3 regions of the Alteromonas sp. KC3 genome follow, and region 1 is predicted to be linked to each of the others. Evidence: predicted binding sites of a transcription regulator. Region 1 holds the regulator's gene; each other region holds the start of a gene.

What was found. The regulator FNR, encoded in region 1, switches genes on or off when oxygen is low (the NO sensors DNR and NnrR bind a similar motif). The targets are predictions, from matches to a motif close to TTGATCTAGATCAA.
Region 2: a site for FNR is predicted at 3,190-3,203, ahead of JN178_RS19230 (high-potential iron-sulfur protein). Genes of this name have one in related genera too.
Region 3: a site for FNR is predicted at 3,303-3,316, ahead of JN178_RS05775 (DUF3149 domain-containing protein). Genes of this name have one in related genera too.

Annotation. Positions count from the first base shown of each region.
Region 1 covers NZ_AP024235.1:2,185,585-2,190,482, forward strand. The annotation lists gene JN178_RS09875 (patatin-like phospholipase family protein) at 1-601, opposite strand, end outside; gene ttcA (tRNA 2-thiocytidine(32) synthetase TtcA) at 602-1,555, opposite strand; gene uspE (universal stress protein UspE) at 1,719-2,642, opposite strand; gene fnr (fumarate/nitrate reduction transcriptional regulator Fnr) at 2,813-3,553, opposite strand; gene JN178_RS09895 (sulfite exporter TauE/SafE family protein) at 3,605-4,264, opposite strand; gene ccoS (cbb3-type cytochrome oxidase assembly protein CcoS) at 4,251-4,529, opposite strand; gene JN178_RS09905 (heavy metal translocating P-type ATPase) at 4,531-4,898, opposite strand, start outside.
Region 2 covers NZ_AP024235.1:4,360,720-4,365,617, forward strand. The annotation lists gene JN178_RS19215 (exonuclease domain-containing protein) at 12-2,144, opposite strand; gene JN178_RS19220 (CPXCG motif-containing cysteine-rich protein) at 2,329-2,520, shown strand; gene JN178_RS19225 (flavin reductase family protein) at 2,513-3,142, shown strand; gene JN178_RS19230 (high-potential iron-sulfur protein) at 3,351-3,644, shown strand; gene JN178_RS19235 (amidase) at 3,733-4,898, opposite strand, start outside.
Region 3 covers NZ_AP024235.1:1,295,307-1,300,204, forward strand. The annotation lists gene JN178_RS05765 (glycoside hydrolase family 13 protein) at 86-1,768, opposite strand; gene JN178_RS05770 (MFS transporter) at 1,765-3,096, opposite strand; gene JN178_RS05775 (DUF3149 domain-containing protein) at 3,421-3,546, shown strand; gene smrB (endonuclease SmrB) at 3,575-4,078, opposite strand; gene prmB (50S ribosomal protein L3 N(5)-glutamine methyltransferase) at 4,283-4,898, shown strand, end outside.

The DNA.
Region 1 (4,898 bases):
CTGTTTTACGTTGATTTTCTTCATGATCATGACGTAACTTTTCAATCATTAACGGACGAAAATCTGCATTGAGGTTTACCGCAATAACAAAATCCGCACCTAACTGTCGGCACAGATTGACAGGAACTGGATTCACAACAGCGCCGTCAACAAGCCAGCGATCGCCATGCGCAACGGGCGCAAACAGGGCGGGAATTGCACATGAAGCCTGAATTGTGTCGCCAATGGGACCAGAGTTAAACACGACTTCGCGGCCCGAATATAAATCGGTTGCGACCGCGGCGAAAGGTTTTAGCATATCTTCGTAGTTCTCAACACAAAACTCGTTAGACAGCTTATCAAACACCTTTTGACCGCTGGCAATTCCACCACGTCGAAGGCCTACACCCATTAGCGCCAACACTTGCCAGTCACTTAACGAGCACGCCCATTCTTGTAACTCATCCAATTTTCCACTTGCGTAGGCAGCACCGACGTATGCGCCAATAGAGCAACCTGCAACGACATCTATCTTAACACCGAGTTTTTCCAGTGCTTTTATAATACCGATATGGGTCCAGCCTCTTGCTGCACCAGCACCTAACGCAAGTCCTATTTTCATTTATCGCGGTTCCATTATATTGACTACTTCGATAGTGTTGTCATTATCTAGTGCGCTCTCATCTGCACTTGTATTAAAAGAGGGTTGATCAAAACCGATATCGCCATCTTCTACCGGGCCATCTTGCGTGGTAATTGATTTAAAATCGTATAAATTGCTGTCTACCAAGTGTGAAGGTGCCACGTTTTGCAGCGCCCGGAACATAGATTCGATACGACCTGGAAAGCGACGATTCCAATCTTGCAACATGGCTTTAATATTCTGGCGCTGTAGGTTCTCTTGTGAACCGCATAGGTTACACGGAATGATAGGAAACTCTGCTGCCTGAGAATATTTTTCGATATCTTTTTCAGTGCAATAGGCTAGTGGGCGAATAACAATGTGTTCACCGTTGTCGCTAACAAGCTTTGGTGGCATCGATTTTAGTTTACCGCCATGAAACATATTTAAAAAGAAGGTTTCTAGCATGTCATCACGGTGATGGCCTAGTGCAATTTTAGTTGCTCCTAATTCTTTCGCAGTGCGATACAAAATACCGCGACGCAAACGGGAGCAAAGAGAGCAGGTTGTTTTACCTTCAGGAATTTTATCTTTAACAATTGAATAGGTGTCCTCTTCGACGATTTTGTAATCGACACCAATGCTATCTAGATACTCAGGTAAAATATGCTCCGGGAAACCGGGCTGTTTCTGGTCTAGGTTTACGGCAACAATATCAAAGTGAATAGGCGCAATCTTCTTTAAAAATAAAAGAATGTCGAGCATGGTGTAACTGTCTTTACCGCCTGATAAGCACACCATTACCTTGTCATTATTTTCAATCATTCCAAAATCGCCAATGGCTTTACCCACATTCCGGCGAAGGCGTTTTTGAAGTTTGTTGAAGTTGTACTTTTGCTTACTTTGCGTCGCATTTAAAGGCGCCGCATCAGCACCATTTGTGCCTAGACTCATAATTAACTAGCTTGGTTTGTAATAAAAGGCACATTATACAATAAAGCACCTTTTCGAAACCATGCCTGCGTGCGGTAATTTATTCGCTATTGTTTACTCAGAGCTCTTGTTCGTTCAGAGCTCTTGTTCGGTTAGCATATTGACGTCCTACTTTGCACAGCAGTTAGTTTGCCAACGGTGATATAAAACCGTCGGGCTTGAGTGCCAACACATCGCAGTTCAGTTCATCGATAACATGTTCTGCAGTATTACCAATCAAAGCGGCTGAAATGCCAACTCTGCCAACTGTGCCGATGATAACGAGTTCTGCATCAATGTCTTTTGCAACCATGGGAATAACCTTTTCTGGTAATCCTTCTTTAACCACGCATTTATTATCAGGTACACCATATTTAAGCGCGTGGGCGCGCATTTCTTTCTGATGGTGCTGCTTAACCGCATCATGATAAGTGTCAGGGTCGAACTCAGGGACTTCAATAGCAATATTTAGCGGAGTTGAAGGGTAGCTGTTAACAAGATTGACATTCCCTTTTAAAAGCGACGCATAGTCGTTGGCAATAACGGTAATTTTATCATTGAGCGCGGCATGTTCGTCGTCTTCAGTACCTACGTTTACAGCAGCAATAATTTCGCCACCTTCTGGCCAATCGTGCTCTTTTACCAATAATACTGGACGAGGGCATTTACGCATCAGGTGCCAGTCTGTGGGCGTAAATATAACGGATGCCAAGTCATCATGTTTCTTAGTTGCTTTAACCACTAAATCGATTTGATTGTCCAAGGCATAATGAATAATTGATTCATAGGCGCGATTATTCCACTCAACAACAATATCAGTTTCTCCATAGCCTTGCTTGTGAAGCTCTCCTGATAGCCATTTGGCGTGTTCGTTAGTGACCGCGTCGCGCATTGACTCTCTTTCATCAGGGCTAAGCATAGTGGTCATGTCATAAGAGAGATCGTATACCACCATCATGGCTGTTACTGAAGCGCCCAATTTTGACGCTAATTCGTAGGCCCTGCTTAAGGCAGGTTGGGTGTCTCGCTCGGCATCAACAACAGCAAGGATGCGTTTGTACTCAATCATAACTACCCCTTATAAACAAAAGCTTAGTATTTAGTTTTATAAATAAGTTGGACGCTTAAGGTAAGTGTAAACGACAATACTAAAAACGTTAGTTGTTTTAGATCAATAAATAAAAAAGGCGCTTACAAAGCGCCAATCTTAATCTTGTTATCAGTTGCTGATTAGGGTTCCTAACCGTTACACACAACGCTGGGACCGTTAAGCGCTTCTAGTTTTGTACTAAGTCGATCAAAATCTAAAATAGTAATAAGCTTGCCATCTACCTTGATAATACCGTCTTTTTGGAAGCGACTTAACAGTCGACTTATCGTTTCGATGGTCAAACCTAAATAGTTACCTATTTCATTACGTGTCATTGTTAAGTGAAACTCTCTGTGTGAAAAACCACGTTCTTCAAAACGTTGAGACAAATGCGAGATGAAATATAAGAGACGCTCTTCGGCTGTGCGTTTATTTAACAGCATAATCATATCGTGATCTTGCTTAATTTCCGCACTCATGAAGCTCATAATCTGGTGACGAAGTTTTGGAAATTGTACTGACATTTCATCTAACGTTTCGTAGGGGAGTTCGCACACCATTGCGGTTTCAAGAGCCTGCGTGTAGCTTTGATGCTGATTTTCACGTAGTGCATCAAAGCCTATGATATCGCCGGGAAAGTGAAAACCTGTAATCTGCTCTTCACCTTCTTTGTTTGTAACAAAAGATTTGAAAGAGCCTGTGCGAACAGCAAAGAGTGAACGAAAGGTATCGCCAGTTTGGATAAGCGTATCGCCCTTATGGAGTGGTTTTTTACGCTCAATGATGTCATCAAGAGACTCAATTTCTGTCTTATTCAATGCCACTGGTAGACATAAATGACTGAAACTGCAGTTTTGACAATGTATAGAGAATTGGCTTCCTTTGCTCATAAATGCTAACTCACAAATTACAGGGTTTACTTTATTATGATACCGCAAGATTTAGGCGATTGCGCGATAAATCAGATAAACAGCATATATAGCCATTATGCTCGCGATCCCTTGTCTAACCAATGTGTTTTTAAATCCTGAGATCAACCATTGGCTACCCAAACTTGTCGCAATCAGCGTGGGCAAGGTGCCTAATCCAAAGAAGAACATAATTGCGCTACCTTGCAAGGCACTGCCAGAAGCCAATGACCATGTTAAAGTTGAATAGACTAACCCGCACGGTAACCATCCCCAAATGAAGCCGTAGGGAAAGGCGCTCAGCGGCGTTCTAAATGGTAAAAAACGTTTAGAGTAAGGCTGTATTTTTTTAAATATCCCGTTGCCCAACCGTTCTAGTTTGGTTAAGCCTGTATACCACTGCCCGAGATAGCATGCCAACAGCAGCAGCATGATGCCGCTAATCAGTGAAAGTGCATAATTCGCGAGGGGAATATAATCTGCGGCAATTTTTCCAAAAAAACCAGTTATACCGCCTGCGATGGTATAACTGACAATGCGCCCAATATTATAAGTCAGGGTATAGGGGAAGGGTGAAACGCCTTTTGGGGTAACCATTCGTAGTGCGGTGACAATACCCCCACACATTCCTACACAGTGAACGCCGCCTGCGAGCCCAATGAGAAAGGCAGAGAAGTAATTAATGCCTTCCATGAGTCTCGTTTTCAGGTTGATTGACTGATGTTTTCGCTGTGTTCGTGTGTCTAGATAAGTGAGTTATTTCTTCTTTTTCTTGCAGTTTCTTACGTTGTTCTGCAAGTTGTTTTTCCTCTGGCGACAGATCATCATCAAACAAAATACTGTAGCCTTGACGGTCGAGGTCTTCAAACTGATTGGACTTTACAGCCCAAAAGAAAATAACGATAGCGACGGCCACGATAATGATGGCGATGGGTATAAGGACGTAAATAATGCTCATGCTACTTACTCAATAGTCGGGTTGAGTTTGTCACCACAATAATAGAACTTAGTGACATGCCTACCACAGCCATCCAAGGTGAAAGCAAACCAGATACAGCAAATGGTAGAATCAGAATGTTGTAACCTACAGACCAGCCAATATTTTGCCTAATTTTTTGTTTTACTTGCTTGGCGGTGGTAATTAACTCTGGAACAGAAAGTAATTGATCGCCAAGTAAGATAACATCGGCGGCGGTTTTTGCTACATCCGTTGCATTACCCACCGCTATAGCAACATCGGCGCTAGCTAATACTGGTGCATCATTTATACCATCCCCCATCATCATCACTTTTTTTCCGCTGGCTTGCATTGCCTGTACTTCGTGAA
Region 2 (4,898 bases), 2.2 Mb from region 1:
TGTGTCAAATACTAGGCAACGCTTTCATCATCTTTTGCAAAGACTAGCGTCAACAATTGCGCCGCAGCCTCAGCGTCGCTTAATGCGCGGTGATGCTGCTCCATTTCAATATCAAAATGTCGTGTTAAATTAGCAAGAGAATATGACGGTAAACCGGGATAGGTTCGACGCATCTCTCTTACGGTACACATTTTGGGACGACGAAAATCGCGCTCCAAACGTGCGAATTCTTGTTTTATGAAGCCATAGTCAAAGTTAACGTTGTGCGCAACGAATACCGCATCTTGAGTAAACTGGGCAACGGCATCAGCTATCTCGGCAAAAGTAGGCGCGTCTTGAACCATATCATCTGAAATGCCTGTCAGCCGCGTAATATTGGCAGGAATTCGACGCTGTGGATTAATCAGCGTTTGATAGCGGTCAACTTCAACACCAGCAATTAGTTTCACCATGCCAATTTCAGTGATGCGATTGTAGCTGTTGTTGCCTCCGGTGGTTTCAATGTCTACCACAACGTATGGCTGCTGTGGATCTCTCACCCACTTCACAGTGGTTACAGCAACGGGAAAGCCAGCTTGCTGTAACCGTTGAATAGTAACGAGTTGATTGCGACGTAGTTGATCGCCCGGTGCTTTAATCTCTTCAAATCTCAGCGTGCCATCAAACACCATAACATCGGGAAACCCATCGCGAAGGTTTTCGAAGTCTTTGCTCATCATACGCAGCAACGCATAAATTGCGTCTAGCGCTCCATGACAAATCAGTGCGTCAATGGGCTCAAGTAAATGACTCGACCACATAAACAGACTATTCACTTTGCCATAGTGCTGTGTAGCCATTTTGTGTATGTGTGAGCGCAACTTCTCTTTTGAATTTAAGCGCGATAATAACGCTTCAATACTTGACTCGAACTTAGCATAAAAGTTGTTTTGCTTAAGTGACAATGGTCGCCTATCAAACTCTGTAACCAGCGTATCTTCTTCGTATAGTTGCTGCCAAAATAGCAGTCCAAACAAGCTGCGCCACAGCCGGTTTTCTGTCCGCCAACCGGCAATACCATGTCGCGCATAATGGGCTAGCACACCGCGCTCCACCTGCTGATTTTGACTCACATCTATTTCCAAAGAGCGGCTTGCATTGCGCAGCATGTCAGTTACCGCACTCGTGCGTTTCTTGTGGTATTTTCTTGCGTAAAAGTCTTCAGCAAAGGCTAATAAGGTATCTGATTGCGGGTTATCAATAATCTCTTCAAGGGCGGCTTTTACTTCGTCTGTCGCGCCATCTTTATAACTTTCTCTAAGCCACTTTTCTTTTGCTTTATCGCTTTGCGCACGTGCTAAGACTTCTAACGCACGACTGCGCGTTATGCCAAGCAGTTTAAGTCCGAGGGCGTATAACAATTGATCTTTATAAAAGCATGCAGACACACCATGGGTTTGCGGAAAGTCACTTCGAGATAGGGTTTCTAATTCGCTATCATTTAAGTCATTTAGCTGTCGATAGCAGTTTGCATAAAACCATGCCGCCTGCGTGTCTTCTTTTGTTTCAAAACGCGCAACGTCGCTAACAGAATCTGCGCGTGTTCGCATTACCCCCAAGTCGCGCATTGAAAACTGATTTAAACGGCTTTTGGTGTTACCAAAATACAAAAATAATAAGAAGCGCAGCGCTTCATCAAACAGGCACACCAAATAATCATCACTAGAGAAACTCGCTGGCCAGCCCTTTTGTTCAACTTCATTGCGAAGCAGTGTGACTAGTTTGGGTTTCGTCAGCGATGCAAGACCACTCACACTGGTGTACTCGCCAAGTAACCCCAGCAGTGCCTCTTTGGTTAAAACACCGGCAATATCGCTTATTGACGCGCTTGAAAGATCGCCAAACCAGCCATTGTCTGTCAACCAGTCTATCTGCTGTTGAGGGGCGGTAATTTCTGCATAATTAAACTGCCTGCGATCAATAACGGCATACTTTCTATTTGCCGCGCGAACCACAACGCACTGTTTATCTTCATCAAGGGCTTTGAAATTGGCAATAAAACGCGCCGCTTCATCAGTTAACAGCGTCGCGCTTGCCCCCTCAAAGAAGTGCAAGAATTCATAAAAATGCGTTAAATAATAACGCGGAGGCAAGTCTTTTCGCATAGTAATTACTGTCATGCTGAACACGCAAATAGTGTATATTTATACAGATAAATTAACAACTCTCGTGCGCTTCAGCTTGCGTTTACGTGTGCCAATTGCCTACAGCGAAAACCTTTTGAAAGATGATCACCCGTCGCCTTCACCACGTACCAGATATTACTAGAATAAAACGGTGAAAAATTTTATGAGCTTAACCCGCGCGATGGGCTTTTCTTGCCCTTATTGTATGGCCCCAAACGACGTTGAAATTGATGAAATAAATGATGTTGGACAAGTGCAAGTACTTGACTGTCAGGTATGTTGCCAGCCGATTGAACTTAACGTTTACCAGCATGGCGATGAACTTCAACTAGAGGCTACGCGAGAAAATGACTAGCCCCGTGTTTAAAACCGACATCGACAGCATGGAACAGCGCTATCGCGCTAACCTTATAAACAGCTTGTCCGGCTTTAAGCCTGCGGTGCTGTTAGGCACCTCCGATGGTACTACGCACAATGTCGCAATTATCAGTTCGGTGGTGCACATCGGTGCTAACCCGCCGCTACTTGGCATGATCATGCGTCCGCACACGGTACAACGAGACTCATTGGGTAATATTAAAAAAAGTGGCTTTTATACGCTAAACCACGTCAGTACCGACTGGATTGATAAAGCACACCAAACCTCTGCACGCTATGCACCGGATGAAAGTGAATTTGACGCCGTGGGCCTAACACCTTTTTTTAGTGAGACCTTTTCGGCACCTTTTGTAAAAGAAAGTGAAGTGAAAATCGGGCTTCAAGTGGCACAACATTTCACGCTCATCAACGATACAGAGATGATCATAGGCGAAATTCAAGAGCTACATATCAGCAAAGACTATATTGCAAGTGATGGGTTTGTTGATATTGAAGGGCTGAAAAGCGCCTGTATATCAGGTCTAGATAGTTATCACTCAACAAGCCGTTTGGCTCAGTTCGCCTACGCCAAGCCCGGTATAGCGCTAAAAACGAAGTGAACTTTGTCTTCTACGCTGTATCTAACAAATAGGCGTGTGACATTTATTTAATGTAGATCAATAGAAAGTGTACGTTTTTATTCGATCTTTTTTGAAAAAGAGATAGTATCTAGTTATGTAAAAAAACCTGCCGCTTTGGCAGGTTTTTGCGTTTAAGGCGCTGAATAAAAAAGAATCATTATCGTTTCTATCTCTTAAGGAGAGTGTTATGAAATCTGTAAATCGCCGCGACTTTCTTAAGCTGTCAGGCTCTACAGTAATTGGTCTTACATTAGGTGGCGTTGCGCTTCGCGCGCAAGCACAAGAGCAATTAAGTGCAGATGATGCAACTGCAAAAGCATTAAACTACACCCCATCATCAACCGTTGATGGCGCTAAATGTGCTAACTGCATGTATGTACAAGGTAGTGATGGTGAGCAATACCGTCCTTGTAACATCTTCCCGAACAAGCTGGTAAATGCAGACGGTTGGTGTAGTGCATGGGTGAAAAAGCCAGGCTAACAGCCAGTTATACTGCCGCTTTTTGTTATTCACATTTGAAAGCCCCGACGACACATCGGGGCTTTTTTATGTGTCAGTTAACCTCACGCTATGGCTGATAAGGCTTTGTTACTGCTTTAAGTGCAGGGTTATCAAATCGAGTAGGCAGCAAGCTTGGCGTGATGTAAAAACCGTGTTTTGCTTCAAATACACTGCCAATACTTAGCACTTTTTCATCTTGCCACTTCGCCCCAATAAAGCTTATTCCCACGGGTAAATCTTTTACTGCACCTGCAGGAATTGTTAGGTGCGGATACCCAGCAACTGCGGCTAAGTAGCCAATACCGATAAACCCTGCAGGTGAGTGATCGCCATAAACGCCATCAATGAGAAACGAGGGGCTATTTGAAGGTGCTACAAGCACATCAACCTTGTGCTTTGCCATCAACGCATCAATACCACTCTTACCTGCTGTATCTTGAATAAGCGACACGGCATTCTTATAGTTTTCACTTTCCAGTGAATCAGATGCCAACGACTTCTCGAAAATACTCTGATCGAACAATGCTAGTTCGCGCTCACTTTGGTTATTAAATGCTATCAGGCCTTCGAGGTCTCGAGCGGGTAACTGTGCCGGCGAAGAGGCCAGGTATTCATTAATAGAAGCATGGAATTCACTCAGCAATACGTTGTACGAGTCTCGCCAGAAGCTGTCTGGCTGATTGAAATCGCTAATTTCAACTAGCGTAGCGCCAGATGCTTTAAGTTGTTCAAGTGCTTGCTCGTAAATGGCAAGTACGTGAGGGTTATCACCTTGACGATAACGCACAACGCCTACAGAGATACCTTTTAAGTCTGTTGCTATTAAAGAGGACGTAGGTAATGCTGGAATATGCGTATCTGCATCAGCAGTTGCTTTATCTTGAGCATCGCTACCTGCCATCACTGACGTCATCAACCAAGCATCTTGCACCGTAGCGGTCATTGGGCCCGCGGTATCTTGGCTAAATGAGATGGGTACAATGTGGGTACGTGACAATAAGCCCACCGTTGGTTTAAAGCCCACAATTCCGTTAATTGAAGATGGGCAGATTACCGAGCCATTCGTCTCAGTGCCTACTGCGAGAGAGGCTAAACGCAGTGCCATGGCCGCTCCCGAGCCAGAAGAAGAACCACACGCGCTGCGTGATAATATGTGTGGATTGCGGGTAAGGCCGCCTACGCCACTCCATCCGCTGATTGATGATTCAGAACGAAAATTCGCCCACTCTGATA
Region 3 (4,898 bases), 890 kb from region 1:
GATTATTTAAAGTTATCTTGGGGCGGGCTGGCCCTAAGCCATAAAAACCTTTCTAGCCCTCTTACACGAGGGCTAGTTAAGCCTGCTACTTTATTTTTAGTACTATCGCTTGCCAAGGCTTTAGGCGAATGCCTCCTTCAACTTTCTCAATGGTGTTAGCATTGTTGATAAGAACTTGTCCATATTGCAGTTCGTTTGGCAAATACGCAGTTTGAGCAGAACTTGCATAGTTCAGCAATACTAAAATAACATCACTATCCAGTGTTCTTGTGTAAGCGTAAATACACTCATGATCTGCAAGTAGCAGTTCGTACGCACCATATACTAAGCAAAGGTGGTCTTTTCGAAGTTTGGTAAGCGCGCGGAAGTAGTTAAGCGGAGAGTTATCTCTCGTTTCTTGCTCAGCGGCATTAATCTCTGCGTAGTTTTCGGTTACTTTCAACCACGGTGTTGCGCTTGAAAAACCCGCGTTGGGTGAATCATCCCATTGAAATGGCGTTCGCGCATTGTCCCGGCCGCTTAGTTTGTGTGACTCAAGTAGCTTTTGTGCATCACCACCTTCGGCCAATGTGAGGTTGTACCAATTAATTGTCATCAAATCATTGTAGTCATCGATACTTTCAAACTTAGCGTTTGTCATGGCTAATTCGTCTCCCATGTAATAGTAAGGAGTGCCACGCATAGTGAGTAGAAAAGTACTAAGCAGCTTTGAGGATTGTTCTCGGTGTTCAGGTGTGTCGTCGCCGAACCACGAGACTTGGCGAGGAAAATCGTGATTTGTATGCCATTGGGTACCCCAGCCTTTTTCGTCAAAAGCCGTTGCCCAGTCACTCATAATTTTCTTAAACTTGACAAGATTTTTGTGGTCGCTATTCACGATTTTTCGGGCGTCTAGACCGAGTTCAACATGCTCAAAATGGTAATTCATATTGAGTTCTTGTCGGTCCTCATCAACAAGATCGTGAATATTCGACAAATTAGTGCCCGGTCCTTCTGCGACCGTCATTATGTCGTAGTGTTGCAGTACTTCCCGGTTCATTTCGTGCAAAAATTCATGAAGACGAGGACCACTGGCATATACGTCAATCATTTTATCTCCATGCACACCTTCAAATATCGGGTAACCGTCGTGCTTAGAGATAAACGTAATAACATCCATCCTGAACCCATCAATGCCTTTTTTAAACCAAAAGTGCATCATGTCGAAAATTTCTCTGCGTACAGTTGGGTTTTCCCAGTTCAAGTCCGGCTGCGTTTTATCAAAGTAGTGCAAATAGTACGCATTAGTTTGCTCGTCGAACGCCCACGCGCTGCCTTCTTCATCAAAATACGACCAACGCTCCGGTGGAGTTCCTTTTTCAGCTGGCCACCAGTGATAATAATCGCGGTAAGGATTGTCTCGTGAAGCCCGTGAGGCTTTAAACCATTCGTGCTCGCTGCTTGAGTGATTTACCACAAGATCCATAACCACCTTGATACCTCGTTGATGGAATCCTTCCAGCATTTCTTCGAAGTCGCGCATGGTGCCAAAGTCATCCATTATGTTGCGATAATCTGATATGTCGTAGCCATTATCGTAATTAGGTGACTGATAAATAGGGTTGAGCCAGACAATGTCTATGCCTAAGGATGCGATATAGTCGAGTCGCTGAATGATGCCTCTAAGATCACCAATTCCATCGCCGTTTGAGTCTTGAAAGCTGCGAGGATATATCTGATACACCACACCTTCTTTCCACCATTGACGGTTGATAGTGCTAAGTTTCATCCTACTTTCTCCTGATTGGCTATATGGTCTGGCTTGGAATTAATGCGAAGTGCTAAGCCAGCACCTATGATGAATAGTACGCCTGATAACGCTAGTGCATTTCGAGGGTCACTGGCTAGAAGAGAATCGTACACATAGCCGATAGTGACCATTTCAAGAATTTGAGGAAGGCAGATCATGGCGTTCAGTAAACCCATGTACACACCCACTCTTGCTGCTGGGGTAACATCAGCAGTAATAATAAAGGGCACCGTCATTACAGCCGACCAGCCAACGCCTATCAACGCCATACAAACGAAAGTCATATTGAGGTCGGTAGTTAACTGCATCGACAAAAAGCCAGCGCCGCCAATTAGAAGAAAAAGCGCGTAGGTGTTGGCATCACCAATAAGTTTCACGCAGCGAACAATTACAAAGGCCATCACAATAGTAGCGATATTCATGATAGTAAATGCCATGCCTACCTGTGCCGTTCCCTCTACAAAACCGGGGCTATCTGGTGTGGGAGCGTTATAAACGTGGCGAGCAATTGACAATGAGAGGTATTGCCACATTAATGGCAGTGCAAACCATGTGGCGAGTTTTACCCACCAAATTGCTTTTAATGATTTGGGCATTTCTAGCATTGCATTTAATAGCTCTGAGAAAACGTGACCGACCGATTTATGCTGCTGGTTTTTGCGAAAGGCGGCTATATCTTCTGGTGGTATCTCCTTGGTAGTAAAAAAAGACCATGTCGAAGAAATCAGTATGACCACTACACCGGCGATAAAAGAGTATTTAACAACTTCGGGAATTTCTTTGCCGTCAGTTTCAATTGAAACACCAAATGCAATCATGATCAGCGGCATAAGTCCCGCAAGCATTTGCCCTGCTGCCACCATGAAAGTCTGTAACGCGTAGGCTAATGGTCTTTGCTGGTGATTTACTTTATCACCAACAAGGGCGCGGTAAGGTTCCATCGCGGTATTCATGGCAGCATCAAGCATCCAAAATAGCCCAACAACCATCCACAGTTCAGGTACGTAGGGCATGAACATAACAGCAATAGAACCTACCAATGCGCCCATCATGAAAAATGGCTTACGACGGCCAAAGCGAGTCCAGGTACCATCGCTGATCACGCCAATAAGAGGCTGTATCAGTAATCCAGTAACTGGTCCTGCTAGCCACAAAATGGGAAGCTCATGTTCTGCCGCACCGTGATAACGAAAGATCGGACTTAAGTTGGCCTGTTGCAGACCAAATCCGTATTGGATGCCAAAGAACCCGAAGCACATGTTCCATATTTGCCAGAAGCTCATTGTTGGCTTGAGTGAATCTTTCATATTGAAAACTCGTTATTAATTATTTGATAACATTTTGTTATCAAAACTTAATCGTTTAAGTTTCATCTGTCAAATGTATTTACCAGAAATTTGCTAAGCAGAAGGTAATTGCTAAAAAGTGAAAAGAGGATAAGTACACCAATACAAAAATAGCATTGCGGTTACTTTGTTAGGAACAGAACGGAAACACAACTTTCACCTGTCATTTGATGTAGATCAACAATGCCCAACAGTGAAGTGCTTGGCGCTTGGCACATTGATCTAGATCAGGTTTAGGCTGCTGTTCTTTCTCTATGATTAATGCAGTTAAAGAGGAGAACGATTATGTTGTGGACAATGATTAAAGACCCAGTAGTGTGGGGCTCACTTTTAGGTATAGGTATTATTGTTGGCATGATGATGTATTACACATACCTGTTTATGCACAATAGTGCTGACGAGGAAAAATAAACGTTTATTACCTGCTACAGTGAATTTTCTAACGTTTATTATTATGCAACGGGATATCAATTAATACCAACAGTGCCGCTTGTCCGCCGTATTCCAGTGGTGCTTGGTGAAATGCTCTTACGTGAGGGTGCTGTACAAGGTAATGTGGCAGGGCGGCTTTAAGAACGCCTTGCCCGAAACCATGCATAATGCTTACACAGTCAATTGACGATTTTCTAGCAGAGTGAATAAGTGCTGCCAGTTCCGCTTTTGCCATTTCTCTTGTTAAACCATGCAAATCTAGCATCATCTCAGGTGAGTAATCACCGCGTCTTAGTTGCTTAACAATGTGGGAAGACTCGCCGTCTCTGCAATAACGCATTGGTCCTTCTTGCGGCAAAGCAGCCTGATACATGTCTGAAAAACTAAATGAGGCAGCAAGTTGTTTGCTATGAGTGAGGTGTGCTGTTGAAGCCTGTTGGCGTTTGTTAAATAGCGCGACTTGTTTATCAGGTTCAATTTTGTCCTGCTGAAGGGGTTTTACGCCTTGCATTGCATCGGCAAATGAAAAGGTCTCTTCTTCAACACGGTCGATACTACCCGCATTGTTAAGTTTAGAAGCTAAAGTTTGTTTCTTTAAGGCTTTTAGTTCTTTTTTAAACGCTTTCATTATGAATCAATATGCAAATTAACATGGGCGAACACACTAAATGTTAGTATGATACCAGCTTTGTAATTGTTGATGTACTCAAACACCATGACCGATAAGTTTTACCTAGAAGAAGCCATTGAAGATCTGCATACATTGTTAGATATGACACGATGGGCAACCAGTCGATTTAATGATGCGGCGTTGTATTTTGGTCATGGTACCGACAATGCATGGGACGAAGCGACAAGCTTGGTTATGCAAGCGTTGCATTTGCCACACCCTATTTTAGAGCAAGTCGGTGAAAGTGTACTGACATCTCGGTTAACCAAGAGTGAACGCGAGAAAATTGCAGAGCTTGTACTTAAGCGCGTACAAACCCGTATGCCGCTGCCTTATATCACCAATGAGGCGTGGTTTTGTGGCATGCCATTTTATGTTGATGAACGTGTACTTATTCCGCGTTCGCCTTTTGCTGAGCTGATTCAAAATGAATTTGCGCCGTTTGTGGAAATCGCACCTTCGAGTATTCTCGATATGTGCACGGGCGGGGGCTGTATCGCCATTGCGTTGGCGCACGCCTATCCTGAAGCGCAAGTTGATGCAGTGGACATCAGTACCGACGCGTTAGAAGTGGCGGATATCAATATTCAGGAGCACGGATTAAGTCACCGTGTTTACCCCATTCAATCAGACTTGTTTTCAAGTTTAGAAGGTCAACGAT